2 regions of the Peribacillus sp. NPDC097224 genome follow, and region 1 is predicted to be linked to the other one. Evidence: riboswitches for the same ligand, from Rfam matches in the RefSeq annotation. Region 1 holds a riboswitch; the other holds the start of a gene.
What was found. Region 1 has a riboswitch for preQ1 ahead of ACIQXR_RS10895 (QueT transporter family protein). Riboswitches for the same ligand answer to the same signal wherever they lie in the genome.
Positions count from the first base shown of each region.

Region 1 (8,345 bases):
TTAGAACCTTTGAAAAAGGCCTCTCAAGCTCTCATTCAAGAAACCTTCTCACTTGATAAGCCAGGTTTTCAGGAACTCCTTCTTCAGCAAGGAGCCATAATGGAAATGCACGCCTACCCCATTCAAAACAAGGAACAGCAAGTATACGGTGTTATCGCTTATTATAAAAATGTTACCGAAAGAAGAAAAATGGAAGCTCAATTACTTCATGCCGACAAGCTAGGGGCCATCGGTGAAATGGCAGCGGGAATAGCCCATGAATTGAATAGTCCATTAACCGCCATCATTGGTAACTCTCAGCTTTTATTGAGAAGCACACTTCCGGAACACCATGATTACAACCTGCTAACCGATATCCAAAATTGCGGCGACCGATGCAGGCAAATCGTAAAAAGTCTGCTTACCTTTTCACGGCAGGATGAATACAAGTTCCACTATTATTCTATGAACGAAGCCATCCACCAAGTTTTGAACTTGCTGAAGTTCCAACTCGAGAAGAAACAAATATTCATTCACCTTTCCCTACAGGAAGACCTGCCGTACATCAAGGGCAGCCAACAGCAGATTGAACAGATTATCATCAACTTGTTATTGAATGCCAAGGATGCCTTGAGTGATCTTGATGAATCAGCCCCAAAAACAATCACCATCCAGACCTTTTTAGAAGAGGAATATATGATCGTCCAGGTGGCTGATAATGGGACAGGAATTGAAGCCGAGCGCCTCCCTCTTATTTTCCACCCTTTTCATACGACAAAAGACCGCGACAAGGGGACTGGACTGGGGTTGTCTGTTAGTCTTGGCATCGCGAAAGATCATGGCGGCAAAATTGACGTATGGAGTACGCCAGGCCAAGGAAGTATATTTTCACTGAAGATTCCCCTACCGACAGAAGATGAGAGGAGTGAATAACATGATTCATTTACTTGTAGTGGACGATGAAAAAGAGGTGGGTACCTTTTTATCCCGGCTTTTTACGATGAAAGGATACAACGTACACGTCATACATAGTGGAAAGGACTTTTATGCAATCGATTTTAATCAGGAGCATTATGATGCTGCGATGATTGATTTGAAGCTTCCCGATTGTGACGGCCTTTCCCTTTTACAACATCTCAAACAAAAACAACCTCGTTGCAAGGCACTCATCATGACTGGTTACAGCACAGTCAAGACCGCCGTCCGCGCAATGAAACTTGGCGCAAGTGATTATATGGAAAAACCCTTTGCCGATATTGAGATATTAGAAAAGCAGATTGAAAACCTCCTGAATGAAAACACGGATGTGAATCAGCATTTCTTTCAGAAACTGGCCAGGGACTCCGGTCTCATCGTCGGTGAAAGTGTCATAATGAAAGAACTGACAGAAATGGCGTTCAAAGTCGCTCAAAAATCGGTTAATGTCTTAATAGAAGGGGAAACGGGAACGGGTAAAGAGGTGCTCTCCCGCTTCATTCACTCAGCAAGCCCGCGTAACCACGAGCCCTTTATCGCGATTAATTGTGGAGCTATTTCAGAATCCCTGCTTGAAAGTGAATTATTCGGCCATGAAAAAGGCGCATTCACCGGTGCAACCCAACAACGAAAAGGCTTTTTTGAAATAGCCGGAAATGGAACCCTTTTCCTTGATGAAATTGCTGATGCCAGTCCAGCCATCCAAGTCAAGCTTCTGCGGGTCTTGGAAACTAGGGAATTTATGCGGGTCGGAAGCAGTGGGACATTACGGACCAACGCACGATTGGTAGCTGCCACTAATGAAAATCTTCAGCAAGCAGTAGAAAACAATAAATTTCGGGAGGATCTATTTTACCGCCTGAATGTTGTCACTCTTGAAATACCAGCATTACGTCATAGAAAAGAGGATATCCCTCTCCTTGTCGAGCATCTGGTCGAAAGGAATGGTCAGGCAGATGTATCCTTTTCACAAGAGGCTATTGAAAAATTACAGCTATACGACTGGCCCGGAAATATACGTGAGCTATCTAATACCGTGATGAGAACCTTAACCCTCGCAGATCATGGACAGGATATCACTGCGGAAGATATCGTTCTCCCTACCCATCAGGTCATTTCACCCAAGAAACAAGCTACAATGGATCTTCACTCTCCTGAAAACCCTCTCGAAGAATGGCGGAAGAAACTTGTAGCCGATTTTAATGAAAAAGATGAGCTGACGCTTGAAAACATACTCTTGGAAATCAAACAGTTCGAATCTACCATCGAAAAAGAGCTCGTCCTGCAAACCCTTCAAAAAACGTATGGAAACCGGAATGAAGCCGCCAAGCGCCTACAGATTTCAATGAGGAAATTACGTTATATACTAAATGAAAAAAAACATACCTGACTCTTATATGAACAAGGGTGCCCCCATTAATAGGACACCCTTTCATTTTTTTCTATTCCATTGTTAAAACGATACGACCGTTAATTTCACCCTTTTCCATCATTTTAAACACATCATTGATTTCATCAAGCTGTCTTGTTTCAATATTCGTCCGTACTTTTCCATCTGCCGCAAATTGAAGAGATTCTTGTAAATCTTTTCTTGTACCAACGATTGAACCTCGCACCGTTACCCCATTTAATACCGTATCAAAAATAGGGATAGGAAGTTCATCATTCGGCAATCCGACCACGACGAGTGTTCCGCCTCTTTTGACTGAACTGTAAGCCTGTTCAAATGCTTTTTTCGTTACGGCAACAGAAATAGCTGCTTGTACGCCACCAACTTTATCCTTAATTGCTTGAACGGGGTCGCTCTTCAACCCATTCACTGTATAATCCGCTCCTAGTTCTTTTGCCAGCTCAAGCTTATCATCTTGAATATCGACGGCAATGACATTGAATCCCATCGCCTTCGCATATTGAAGCGCAACATGCCCAAGTCCGCCAATACCATAGATTGCGACCCAGTCCCCTGGTTTTGCTTCTGAAACCTTAAGCGCTTTATACGTCGTCACACCTGCACAGAAAATTGGGGAGACCTCGGCAAAATCTAGCCCTTCCGGAACCTTGACAACATATTTTGCCGGTGCCTTACAATATTCCGCATATCCTCCGTCCACCGAATATCCTGCATTCAGTTGATCCAAGCAGAGCGTTTCACGACCCGTCAAACAGTATTCACAGTCGCCACATGCCGAATAAAGCCATGGAATTCCTACTCGGTCACCGACTTTCAATGTTGTGACGCCCTCTGCTACCTTCTCGATAATCCCTACTCCTTCATGTCCAGGAATAAGCGGGAGCTTTGGCTTCACCGGCCAGTCGCCATGTGCTGCATGTAAATCCGTGTGACATACGCCACATGCCTTAATTTTAACTAGAATCTCACCATACTCTAAATCCGGAATCGGTACATCCTTAATTTCAAGCTCTTGTTTAAATTCATTGACGACCGCTGCCTTCATTGTTTTAACATCCTTCAATGTTTTCGATTCCACCGTACTTGTCCCCTGATTTACATTCATGATTCTATTCCTCCCTTAGGTCCGTGTTTTTCTCACTTCCACTTATTTATAATGCAAGTGCCATGCCAAACAGAAAAGTCCAATCAAGTTAGGTTCAAACGTAAATCCTAGCCGAAAATTCGGCCCATTATGACAGAAATCCGGCTCAATGATGACGAAAACCAGTTCGTATATTGCTGGAAAAATGGTTCACCCTATAAAGAGGAGGTGTACAATGGACACATTTGAAGAAGCCTATGAATCCTACAAACAACAAGGAACGCCACAAGCGAACCAACAAGGTGGGAACGACAAAGAAGAAATTGTCGCCGTACGGAAGAATGAAGAGGATAATATCATCGCCATCAAGACAAATACCGGAAGGGAACTGGACTATCCCACCGCTCTTTCAGAAGCCAAGGCTGGTGCACTCGCAAACGTAGATGTCTTTCATAAATATGGTCGGGACATTTTGCGGAGTGAGCCTGATGGCATTAAAGAAAATAATCTGGATGAACTGCCTGAATTTTAAAGACCGAGAAAAGCTGCCTTCCATTCAGGCAGCTTTTTTCCGCAACAAAAAAAGAACCGCATACTAACAGGTTCTCCTAACGACTTCCTCAAGGTTTTCCTGGATATTGAAAATGGAGCAACCAGCACTCTCCCTTTTTCTCCAATCCTTCTATCTGTTTACCCCCATTCATAATGATAGGACTCAGAGATTTCCAGCAAGCGGCCACAGATTTCGACCACTTCTATGATTTCAATCCAAGACATATCCATCCCAAGTTCATTAGCATGCGAAATCTTATCCCGTAACTTCCTGATGGCATTGGCATCTTTCTTCCCTTTACTTTTGGATGGGATTTGAAAAAATGTTCTCAACTCTTTATCTTTATGAATAATGTCGAATTTATCACTAATTTGTAGACATTCAATTAAATTAATCTCCTCATTTTTCTCCATTCTCCTTTCATATAATTCACTTGCCTTATGTAGACGATCCTCACTAATCATCGGATACCAGCTTTCACCCCCGAATCGATGCATGATAATATCACTAAGTCTCATTTCCAATAAAGTGATATAGCCAAAAATCAGCATCCTGATTGGTGGTTTTTGGAGGTCGGCATGCGTGATTAACTTTTTGATTGAATTATTCTCTAACACGAATACCCTCGTTTTCTTCTTAAAAATGCCTAACAATTGGATCAAGGGCGTTGAATCCGATACAAGTTCCCTTGGGGAAAAGAGCTTCATATAATCCGAAATGTTCCCTTCGCCAAGTTCATGTCTATCGATATAACCAACGATTTCCCCCTGGTCTTTCACGGCCAATGTATCAAAGTGTTTTTCCTCCATTACATTTTTGATATCAATGGCCGATTCATCTTTTCCACAAAACTCAAACTCTTGGGCTATGCTTCTGACCGTGATATTTTCCTCATATAGATTTTTAAGACTGTGATAACTACTATTATTGTTTTTGTACTCTACATTGGACATCCATGACCCTCCATCATTGGCATTCTATCCTAATTCATTAGAACCTAATAACTCCCCACTATCAGAAATAAGTCCACATGAAGTGGACTTTATTCCTTCATTCAAATGATATGTTTCTGCATATCTTCATTCAAATGATATGTTTCTGCATATCTTCATTCAAATGATATGTTTCTGCATATCTTCATTCACTTCTTGCTCCCAGTCCTTGCAAACATCTACCCAGTCCTTTGCTTTTGAGAATTGAAATAAATCCCCGAGTGAAAGTTCAATGGCTGAGTTCGCGCTCCCGCAAGCCGGGAAAACTGTCTCAAACCGTTTCATCGAAACATCCAAGTAAACATCCAGTTCATTTGCCAATCCAAATGGGCAGACACCCCCGATTGCATGTCCGGTCTGTTCAAGAACTTCTTCTGGAGATAACATCCTTGCCTTGAACCCAAACATTTTCCGGAATTTCTTATTATCGACTTTCGCATCTCCAGCGGCCACGACCAAAAGTGCTTGGTCTCCTTCTCCCCTAAATGACAACGTTTTGGCAATGCGCGCGGGTATAACCCCGATTGTCTCCGCAGCTTGGTTTACTGTGGCACTAGATGTTTTGAATTCCATCACATCATGTTCCCTGTTCCATTGTTTAAAGTGGGCCCTAACACTCTCGATTGACATTTACTTTCATCCCTTTCCTTTAACTCTTTTTATGAATCGTACCATTCTTCACTATAGTAAAGCAAAATCTCTTTCCTTTATTCTAAATATTCAATATTTCGCATAAAATCTTGAAATTGACGAAAGAGGCCAAAATACGATACTATTAAACTTCGGGCAAAAGCCTAACGTGGTTCGTAACCATCCCACGATAAAAAACTAGGGAGAGAAAAAAATGAATATTCGTACGCTCGCGATAAATGGTCTATTGGCTGCCATCTATATCGCTGTCTCATTCGTGCTTCAGCCGATTATGTTTGGGGTGCTTCAATTCCGCATTCCCGAAATGTTGAATCATCTTATTGTATTTAATAAGAAATATATATCCGGCATAGTCGTCGGTGTGTTCATATCGAACCTTTTCTTTTCACAGTTAGGGGCATATGACTTGATTTTTGGGGTCGGGCAATCTCTGATAGCCTTATTGCTTGTCATCTTTTCTTCCCGTTTCATAACGGGCATTAAGGGTCGAATGGCCATGACCATCATCATATTCACGGTTACGATGTTCCTAATAGCCATAGAATTGAATCTAGTCTTAGGATTGCCATTCTTAATAAGTTGGGCAACAACAGCAGCCGGGGAATTCCTCGTCCTACTGATCGGGGCACCCATCATTTATATGATGAATAAAAGAATTCAATTTGGAAAGTTGCTTTGAACTCACTGTGCATAAAGTAAAAGAACAATCTATATCCAAAGAGCTGTCTGCTACATGCAGCGGCTCTTTTTTTCAACCATACTCAAAAAAATTGATAAATGGTGGTGACTTTTTGCAGAAAAAAATACTGATGTTACTCGTCCTTCTGATTGTAGTAACATTCATCGGGCTAAATTCAGAATTATTCACGATGATTTGGAATAGCGACTTGGAATCCGTGATATCCATATTGACAGAAAATCTCCTTCTTACCTTTGTAGTGACGTTCGTTTTGATGATCATTCAGAACTCCTTTACTGTCATCCCCCTGATTTTACTTTTAACAATTAATGTAACGATCTTTGGCTTTGCATTCGGGTATCTATGGAGTTGGTTAACAAGCGTGGTCGCGTCAGGAACCATTTTCTACGCTGCCAGGCACTGGTTCCAGTCATTGATTTTAAGAAAGATGGGTACCGACTGGCAGGATTCCGTCAAGGATCATGGGTTTATGTATGTCTTTACCGGTAGAATTTTCCCTTTCATACCGACAAGTTTAATAAACCTTGCAGCTGGAGTTAGTTCCGTCACCTTCAAAGATTTCTTAATGGCAACAGCATTAGGCAATCTCATCTACTTCTTCTTTCTCTCTTTAATTCCATATGGACTTCTTTCCGTAGAGATGAATCAATATACATTGATTGTACTCGGTTTCCTGCTCTTAACCTTTTTCCTTATCTACAAGCGCTTCAAGAAAAAAAAGAACCTATCACTCTTTAAGAAAAACAGGTAACCTTGCTGCCTGTTTTTTTGTGTGGAATCGTATATTTTCAGCCAATAGTTTGTTAAAATGTGTATGTATTTCAGCTTTGAAATGTCGGAGAATTCAGGGAGACCCATATGCCGAGACGTATCATATTAGTAATCTACATTCTTTCTGGAATGACCACATTACTTGTTTTCAATTACTATTTAACGAATTCCTTGAATACTAAAGAGGCGTTCCTTCAACTCCAGCGAGCAGAAGGGTTCATCTTTGTCCTATTAATCGGTTTGATTTTATTTCTCTACTTATCTAAAAGAGAAGAGTTCAAACAACTAAAAGAAGAAGAACAACTTCGAAGTACCCTTATTAACTCAATGGTAGACTTTGTGAATTTTAAGGATGGAGAAGGTAGATGGCTAGAATCGAATACGTTTGGACTTCAGTTATTCCAATTGGAGAGTGTGGACTATAAAGGAAAAAAAGATAGCGAGCTTGCCGAGTACTCCCAATTCTACAGAGATTCATTGATTTACTGTGAAGATTCCGATCAAGAAACATGGGCAATGAAGAAGATTACCCGTTGTGAGGAGAATATTCCACTGCCAAACGGTCATTTTAAGACCTTCGATACCATCAAAGTCCCATTATTTCATGAAGATGGTTCACGAAAAGGGTTAGTAGTCATAGGTAGGGATATTTCAGAAAGAATTACCGCGGAAAGTCAATTGCTTGCTAGTGAACAGCGTTATAAATCTTTGTTTGATCACAACCCTTCCCCCATGTTAATGCTTGATTTGAAAGGAACCATCATAAACGTCAATCCAAGATTTGAAACCGTCACTGGATTTCGTAAAGGTGAGGTTCAAGGGGACCCTTTTATAGATTTGGATTTTTCCGCAGAAGCTAAAGAGCTCATCCAGTCATCCTGTCAATATGTCGTGGAAAATCAAAAGGGGATTAAAAAAGGAAAAGATATAGCGTTTGTTACCAAATACGGGAATTCCATTTTACTTTCTTGTACTTTTGTTCCCATGTTAGTGGGCAAAGAATTAGCCGGTATCATTACGTATGCAAAAGACGTAACACAAATTCGTGAAACAGAAAGACGCTTACGAAAATCCGAGAAACTTTCGATCATCGGTGAACTTGCAGCAAGTGTTGCTCATGAAGTGCGCAATCCTTTAACGTCCTTAAAAGGGTTCGTTCAACTACTGAAAAAAAACGACCAACCCCATGATCAATATTACACCATCATGCTTAGCGAATTAGACCGGAT
Region 1 is NZ_JBIWDK010000004.1:293,944-302,288, forward strand. It holds gene ACIQXR_RS10865 (sensor histidine kinase) at 1-912, shown strand, start outside; gene ACIQXR_RS10870 (sigma-54-dependent transcriptional regulator) at 914-2,344, shown strand; gene adhP (alcohol dehydrogenase AdhP) at 2,397-3,410, opposite strand; gene ACIQXR_RS10880 (DUF3892 domain-containing protein) at 3,685-3,981, shown strand; gene ACIQXR_RS10885 (hypothetical protein) at 4,140-4,955, opposite strand; gene ACIQXR_RS10890 (YbaK/EbsC family protein) at 5,115-5,624, opposite strand; PreQ1 riboswitch class I at 5,788-5,832, shown strand; gene ACIQXR_RS10895 (QueT transporter family protein) at 5,839-6,324, shown strand; gene ACIQXR_RS10900 (TVP38/TMEM64 family protein) at 6,437-7,096, shown strand; gene ACIQXR_RS10905 (ATP-binding protein) at 7,204-8,345, shown strand, end outside.

Region 2 (8,345 bases), on a different contig from region 1:
TGTCTTCTAATTATATTAATGCTAGTTAGTAAGACTCTTATTCACGCAATATCTAGTTGTATGGTAGTGTTTACTGTTCAATGCTTTCTTGGGTTGCAATATCATCTTGTGTTTTTTTTGCTTCTTTTGCTTCTTTTATTGTAGTTGCAGTTTCTTCCCGTTCTTTCTTATGGTTGATTACACGCTTATGGTCCAATTTAATCTCTATCTTATCATCTTTTTCAGTCCATTGTACATTTTCACTTGTTTCCTTTGTTAACTGACGGTAAACTCTTGATTTATCACTGGAAGATGTAGCAGGTCTTGGTGTAGCCTCCTTGATTTGCAATGGAAGTACATCGATTGTAGCTTGTCCGTCTTCTGCTAGATGATACTGGACCATCGCAGAATCTTTTGTACGTGTCCAACCTTGATCAAATACAAAGTTCCCTAAGCTGTAGAAGATAAGACCATTTTTATATACATCAAACGATTGAAGTACGTGGGGGTGATGACCTATTATAATGTCAGCCCCTGCATCGATGATGGCCTTAGCCAATTCCGTTTGACGTCCGGTTGTAGAAGTAGCGTATTCTAATCCCCAGTGCATATTAACGACAACTAAGTCTGCATTTCCTTTTTTTGCGTCCTTGGCATTTCCTATCATTTCGAATAATAAGTCGGGATTGGAGTTTAATATACCCGGTTTATTATTAGTTACCACTCCATTATCGAGCATTTCATCGGTAAAACCTAGTGTGGCCACACGAATTCCATTAATATCTTCGTAGACGACGTTTGATTTAGCTTCTTTTCTATTCGCTCCAACACCGACAAAATCCATTCCGACACTTTCAAATTCATCAATTGTGTCAAGTAAACCCTCTTCTTGATAATCCAATGAGTGGTTATTGGCTAGTGTCATAACAGTGAATCCGGCGTTTTTTACGGCTTCGACTCCACTTTTGTAGGAGTGTAGTGGATATTCAGTGTCTGCTACTTTGTAATTAGAAACATCAGTTTTTAATGCAGGATGTTCATAATTTCCGCTAACATAATCAGACGCAGTAAAATAAGGCTTCACATAACGGTAGAGGTAGTCAAATCCCTGTTGGTCTGTTACTTTCTCAACATAACGGCCCATCATTACATCTCCGACCATAGACATCGTAAGGATATCGTTTGGTTTCGATGCAACAACCTCCACGTCCTTCGTTTTCCCAAGCCAAGACGTAATGACTAAGATGAAAATTAATATTGGTAGAACGATTGCTGTATATTTGAGATTCTTTTTCTTCGTCCGCTTTGTAAAGATAAGTGTTTTTTCTTTTGCGTTTAAAGTACGTTTCATTTTATCCACCTCAGAATAGGTAATACACGTTCATTAGACCGAAAGTTACTCCGGATAATAAAAGCGTGCTGCCAAGTGTTAATGGCATTCCTTGTCTTTGAATGGCATTAGCGATCAAGCCAGGGACGATTATACCAATACCACGGAATTCAAAAATCTCAAAAGGCATGACGGGATAGACGAAATCCAATACGAGTTTTAAACAAATCCCTGTTATCATCATTGCGGCAAACTTTCTTCTTCCGTATAAAATTACCCATCTTGAAAGTCCGTGAGCGACAATGAAATAAGTTAAGATACTTATAATGATAATAACCAGCATGATTTGCCATTGATCAAAAACTAATGCCAAATAACCTGGCACGATAAGTCCGGCGGGCACAACACCCGTTTTTTCTGAAAAAATAAGGCTCAGTGTTACCCCTAGTACTAGGGCTACGTATAAATCCGATCCAAACATTAAGGTTCCTCCTACTTAACTCGCTTTTTGCTTCGTTTTAGTTTTCATGAATGCGTCAATTAATGGTTCTGCTGCTCCGTGAATGTTACCGACACCATAAACGATTCGGTTTTTCATGACTGGACGCAGTTTGGCAACGATTTCTTCCGTTGACCATTCTTCTAAATCCCAATATTCCACTGTATCTAACTTGCCTTGCTCAAATGCTTTCGTTATTGGTGAAGTGGTTTCACCGATGGCAATGACGATTTCGGATTTTATGTAAGGCAATACATCTCTTGCAAATTGCTCTGTACGGTCCACACGGTCAGGACGGCAGTTCATGATTACGATAGGTGCTTCCGTGCTGTATCCGAAGGTACTTACCCTGTCCCAAATATTCAATGTAGATGACGCATCATTGGCGGCAAATCCATTAACGAAGAAAGTCGGTTGCCTAGCATCTCCAAATTTAGTGATACGCATGGCACCTGGATCTGGATGTGCATTTAACATGCCACGGAATGCCGTTTTCTCATCGATGCCCAATGCTTCTGCAACAGCCAAGGCAAGGGAGGCATTATCAGGGAATACCATATAATCGAATTCACGTAGGAATTCTTCTGAGATCCTTGAGTTATCGGCTACGATAACCTTTGTATTACGTTGTTTGGCAATTTCTTTGTAATACTCTAAATGTTCGCCCTCGATGGTTATTAAATGACCATTATAGGGTATGGTTGCAGTGAATGCTTCTGCAACTTGATCCAATGTTGGTCCCATGACATCCATATGGTCTTCAAGCACATTTACGATAACCCCAATGTTGGCCTGGATCATTTTATTTTGGAAGATTAGTTGATAGTCAGGCTGAACGGCCATACATTCACAAACTAATGCTTCAGTTCCTAAGTCAGCAACTTCTTTAACTACACGACGTTGTTCCCCGATATTCGGTCCCTCAGGACGACGTATGATCGGTTTTTCTTTGTCCGTAAACCAATAAATCATTCTTGCGGATGTTCCGGTTGTTTTTCCTATTGTCTTGTACTCCGCTTCCTTGATCACACCTGTAATAAGACGCGTTACAGTGGATTTCCCTCGGATCCCATTTACGTTGACACGTACGGGGATGGAGTCGAGACGCTTTTGATGGCGTTTTTGTTCGACTATGCCATAGCCAAGCAAAAATAATGCACATATAAATATCGGTGCCATTTTTTAACCTCTCTTTATTTATGTATTTGATTTACTGAATACACACTACATGATTTTAAACTAAACAAGCAACAGTAAAATTTATATATTAATATAACTTTTTTTATTCTTTTACATTATTATCTATAAAGTAGTGACATTTTCACTAAGAGGGTCTCGGAAATTATGGAGATAGCATAACTAGAAATACCCAATGTTAGTCTTGGCTAAGAGAAGTTAAAGAAGGGTATTACCATTATATTCTAAAAATATGGTGATATATAGATAAAGTGTGGGCGTTTATTCCTGTACCTTAATAACTATTTTTATATAGTGATTAGTAAGAAGAGATTCATATTTTCAGGCTGGGTAATTGTATAGACCCACTCTCTCTATCTTTTGATTACATAAAATGGAATTTTCCATCAGGCTGATTCCATTGACCCCTTTTCCTTACCATGATTAAACTTGGATAAAAATGGGCTGAAGCACACACTGCTTTTTTTATTGATTTTTGGCTAAAAAACTGATAAATACCCATAGGGCTATATAAAATTTAAATGGATTAAATTAATTTTTGGAAAGCGATGACTAGTTTCTTCTATTAATATAGTGTTAATGTAGGATAAATAAAAAAAGCCCAGAATTTATTCTGAGCTTTTGTGAATGATACTATTTAATTTAGCTTGTAGGTTTAGGGTTCGAATGAATCTTTGCTTATTAATGATAGGGACTATATGATAGTAACTTTAACTTGATTTCTTTCTATTAGAAACCATTGGTAGTGAGTCCTTTTTACCGCCATCTATAACATAAAGCATAGGTGCTAATCTTCTGTTTCCTTTATCGGCAGAATTCATCTTCAAGTAATTTTCATATTCGTTGCGAAAGAATTCTTCTTGGGCTTTCCCTTCGTTTAACTTTGCTATGAATTTGAAAAATCGTTTCATATGAATTCCTCCTTGTGTGGTTAAAAAGTATTAGGTTAATAGTAACACACTTCAGGTGAAAATTAACCTTTTATTACAAAATAGGAAATAATAAATGGTAAAGTGGTTATATATGCTCAGTTTTCTGGTTTTGGAATACGATATTGATGTAAGGCCATCTCGTCTGTTTAGAGAGTCTCCTGTTGATCGGGTTTCGAATGAGAGTAATTAAGAGTTGGTTCAAATGCTTTTTAAAAGTGTGCTGACACTTCTAGAGAGGAAGTAGTTATTCTACTATTTACTGATGTAAATATTACTGGAGTAATATTAATTATACATTGAATATTCAGAAAATAATAGTGTAAGTTGAATTATTTCTCTCTGTATAAGATTCATGGTGAATTTTTTATATAATTTGTTTTGTGTTGTTATTAGTTTATTCCCCGTATTCACTATATTGAAACAATTTTAATGAAGAGGATATATTTGTTATTAACTTCATAGGATTAGCTAAATGCAAGGAAAAGCTTCCCACAAGGTAGGCGTGGGAAGCGGCTTTCATCATAATTGAAATCTTTTAACCTGATCTGTTAACTGTTCAGCCGATGATGCAAGTTCACTGGCATGATTGGTGATTTCATCCATTGAAGAGCTGGATTGCTGTGCTGAGGCGGACACTTGTTCAATGCCTGCTGCTGACTCTTCGGAAACGGCTGCAATGTCTTCGACGGCCTGGTTGATTTTTATGCTATTGGTAGAGATATAGTGTAAGTCATTCGTTATATGTTGTAACTTTTTGCTCATGGCTCCCACTGAATGGTTGATGGTTTCAAAGGTTTGGCCGGTAATGGTAATTTGTTGGGTGCCTTCATCTACTTGTGTATATCCATCTTCCAAGGAGTGAACGACGGTTTTAGAACCTGTTTGAATGGCTGTAACAATTCCAGTAATGTCACCCACAGAATCTGTAACTTGTTCCGCGAGTTTCCGAACTTCTTCGGCGACGACGGCAAATCCTTTTCCATGTTCGCCGGCGCGTGCCGCCTCGATGGCTGCGTTTAAGGCGAGTAAGTTGGTTTGATTGGAAATGTCCTGTATGACCTGAACGAGCTTTGAAATTTCCTGGGATTGTGAATCGAGGCCTTTTACCTCATCGACTGCCTGTTTCACAATCCTATCAATCGTTTGCATTTGTTGTACGGATTTGTGCATCATGGTTGTTCCTTCTTTTGTTAAGGACAGGATCTCGGTGGAGGTTTGGGAAATTTCTTCTCCTTCACTGTGTGCCTTTTGGATCTTTCCTGAGAATTCTTCCACCATACGGACGATTTCTGTTGCTTGGTTGGCTTGTGACTCAGAGCCTTCTGACAGCTCGTACATAGTGGTTGCAATTTGACTGCTTCCTTGTTGCACTTCATTTGCCGATTGGGTCAGCTCTTCGCTTTTGCTTGTAACGGATTCGGATACATTCAGCATGTTTTCGATGATATTGCGAAGGTTTCTCTGCATCTCGTTTGTAGAAAACGTCAATTCCCCGAGTTCATCGTTTGATGTCTGCTTAAGTGGTGCATGGTTCAGTTCACCTTTTTCCACTAGCTTCATCCTGTCTCGGATCCTTAGGATCGGTTTGGTAATGAGGTTGGCTGTCACAAGGGCAAGGCCAATTCCTGCTATGACTGTAATGATGGATAAAATGATACTCGTCTTTTTAACGGATTTTCCACTGCTGATGACGGTCTCTCCGGAAGCGACGATCAGTTTTTCGCGCTCGGAAGCGAGCTCTTTGAAGCCATCCATTATTTCCGTGCTTATGGGCGCTACTTCATTTAGCAATATTTCTTTCGCCTGTTTTTCATCTCCTTGTTCATACTGGGTAAAGACGCGTTCTTCGATCATGGTTCTCCAATCAATGCTTGTTTCAATGATTTCTTTCGTTCTCTCAGAGTCGGATAAGTCTAATAGCTCTTCTTGTAGGTGTTTGCTTTCTTCGGTATAAGCTAGGAAATCCTCTTTATATTGTTCATCTCCAAATAGGATATACCCTCTAACAAATGCCATTCTTTGCGAAAGGTTATAGAGTAATTGTTCATCTTTAATAAGAAGAGGCAATTCATGGTCGATGATATCTCTAGAATGTTTAAGAGACTTATTGCTGCTGTAAATACTATAGGCTCCTAATATGATGCATAAAGATATGACTAGCATAAATGCTAACAATACCTTTGTTTTAATCTTTTTCAAGTATACGGCCCCTTTTTCGGTAGATTAGTTTACCTTCTGTTTATCGGAAATGGGGACCGATATTTAAAGAGAAAAGGGGAAATTGGGCTGAAAAGACAGGGGATTTCTTTGTTTTTATGGAATATATTGATATGATCCCGCATATTGCGTTATGATTATAGAGAAAAGATTATAATCCGCTTTAGGCGGAAGAGGTTCTAGCTACCCTCTCAAAAAAACTAAGGAAAAGCAGCACTCTATTCTTAGGGTGCTGTTTTTTTCCGTAAAAAAGGAGTTTTTCATAATGTTGAAGAAAGAAAAGGCAGTAGTGGTGTTTAGTGGGGGACAAGACAGTACGACGTGTTTATTCTGGGCCATGAAGCGTTTTTCGGAAGTGGAGGCAGTGACGTTTGATTATAATCAGCGTCATAGCTTGGAAATTGATTGTGCACGGAATATTGCAAAGGAACTGGACATCCCCCATCATGTTTTGGATATGTCGTTGTTGAACCAGTTGGCGCCGAACGCGTTGACGAGAAGTGACATTGCTGTGGCGGACGGGGAAGAAGGGGAGTTACCGTCTACATTCGTACCGGGAAGGAATTTACTGTTCTTGTCCTTCGCAGGAGTGCTTGCAAGCCAAATTGGGGCGAAGCATATTGTAACGGGTGTTTGTGAGACGGACTTTAGCGGATATCCAGACTGCCGGGATGTGTTCATTAAATCGTTGAATGTCACTTTGAATCTCTCGATGGATCAGTCTTTTGTTATAGATACGCCGCTTATGTGGCTGAATAAAGAAGAAACATGGGAAATGGCGGATCAACTGGGTGCCTTTGATTTCGTTCGTGAAAAGACGCTGACTTGTTATAACGGAATCATAGCAGATGGCTGTGGGGAGTGTCCGGCATGCAAGCTTCGAAAAAAGGGTCTGGATGACTATGTGATTAGACGGCAGGTGAACCTATAATGTATGGGTTCAAGATTGTCGATAAGCTTCAAAAAATAGAACAGGACATTCATCGTAATCAATTGAACTATCATCAAAGACGGGTGCTCGTGAGCAAGGAATTCACGTTTGATGCAGCTCATCATCTTCATGATTATGAAGGGAAATGCAAGAATCTGCATGGCCATACGTATAAAGTCATTTTTGGCATAAGCGGCTATAATGATTCCCGTGGGTTGATGATCGACTTTGGCGACATCAAAGAAATCTGGAAAAAAGAAATCGACATTCATCTTGACCACCGCTATTTGAATGAAACGCTGCCACTTATGAATACAACAGCTGAAAATATCGTCGTCTGGATTTATGAAAAGATGGCTGATGCCCTGCAAAACAAGGACTATAAAGGGGCTAGGGTTGAATTTGTCCGTCTTTATGAAACGCCGACGAGTTATGCTGAAGCAAGACGGGAGTGGATGGACTGTGAGTAAGCTGCCCGTCATGGAAATCTTCGGGCCGACCATTCAAGGGGAAGGCATGGTCATCGGGCAAAAGACGATGTTCGTCCGGACAGCTGGGTGCGACTATTCATGTGCTTGGTGTGATTCCGCCTTCACTTGGGATGGGACAGGAAAGGAAGATATCGTCCACATGACAGCTGAAGAAATATGGGAGGAGCTAAAACTCAAGGGAGGCAAGGGTTTCTCCTTCGTGACGATATCCGGGGGCAATCCCGGCCTCTTGAAGAATATGGCTGAGTTAATCACCCTTTTAAAAGAGAAGAACATCAGAATTGGCGTGGAGACACAAGGTAGCCGGTGGCAGGATTGGTTTCTCGATATTGATGAACTGACGATATCACCAAAACCGCCAAGTTCAAGGATGAAGACCGATTTTGAAGTGCTTGATGATATCCTATCTAAGCTTTCCAATAGAAGGGATGAAAATCAAATCTCTTTGAAGATTGTCGTATTTGATGAAGCTGATTATCAATATGCGAAGAATGTACATGCCCGCTATCCAGGCATTCCTTATTACCTGCAGGTAGGCAATGATGACAGCGTGACGACGGACGATCGGCAGCTGGTCAGTGAACTGTTGGGAAAATATGAACAGTTAATTAATCGGGTGATTGCCGATGACGAACTGAATGATGTGAAGGTGCTCCCCCAGCTGCACACGTATATCTGGGGAAATAAACGGGGCGTGTAAGGAAAAGGATGGGGAGGTCATACTTTCTATTAAATGCCGTTTCTCTTCTATTATATGTTCTTTACTTTT
Region 2 is NZ_JBIWDK010000007.1:259,959-268,303, forward strand. It holds gene ACIQXR_RS15250 (CapA family protein) at 71-1,330, opposite strand; gene pgsC (poly-gamma-glutamate biosynthesis protein PgsC) at 1,341-1,790, opposite strand; gene pgsB (poly-gamma-glutamate synthase PgsB) at 1,806-2,987, opposite strand; gene ACIQXR_RS15265 (hypothetical protein) at 3,716-3,916, opposite strand; gene ACIQXR_RS15270 (methyl-accepting chemotaxis protein) at 4,457-6,136, opposite strand; PreQ1 riboswitch class I at 6,322-6,364, shown strand; gene queC (7-cyano-7-deazaguanine synthase QueC) at 6,423-7,085, shown strand; gene queD (6-carboxytetrahydropterin synthase QueD) at 7,085-7,555, shown strand; gene queE (7-carboxy-7-deazaguanine synthase QueE) at 7,548-8,276, shown strand.
Region 2: it holds a riboswitch for preQ1, as region 1 does, so the genes downstream of both, queC (7-cyano-7-deazaguanine synthase QueC) here and ACIQXR_RS10895 (QueT transporter family protein) in region 1, are expected to answer to the same signal.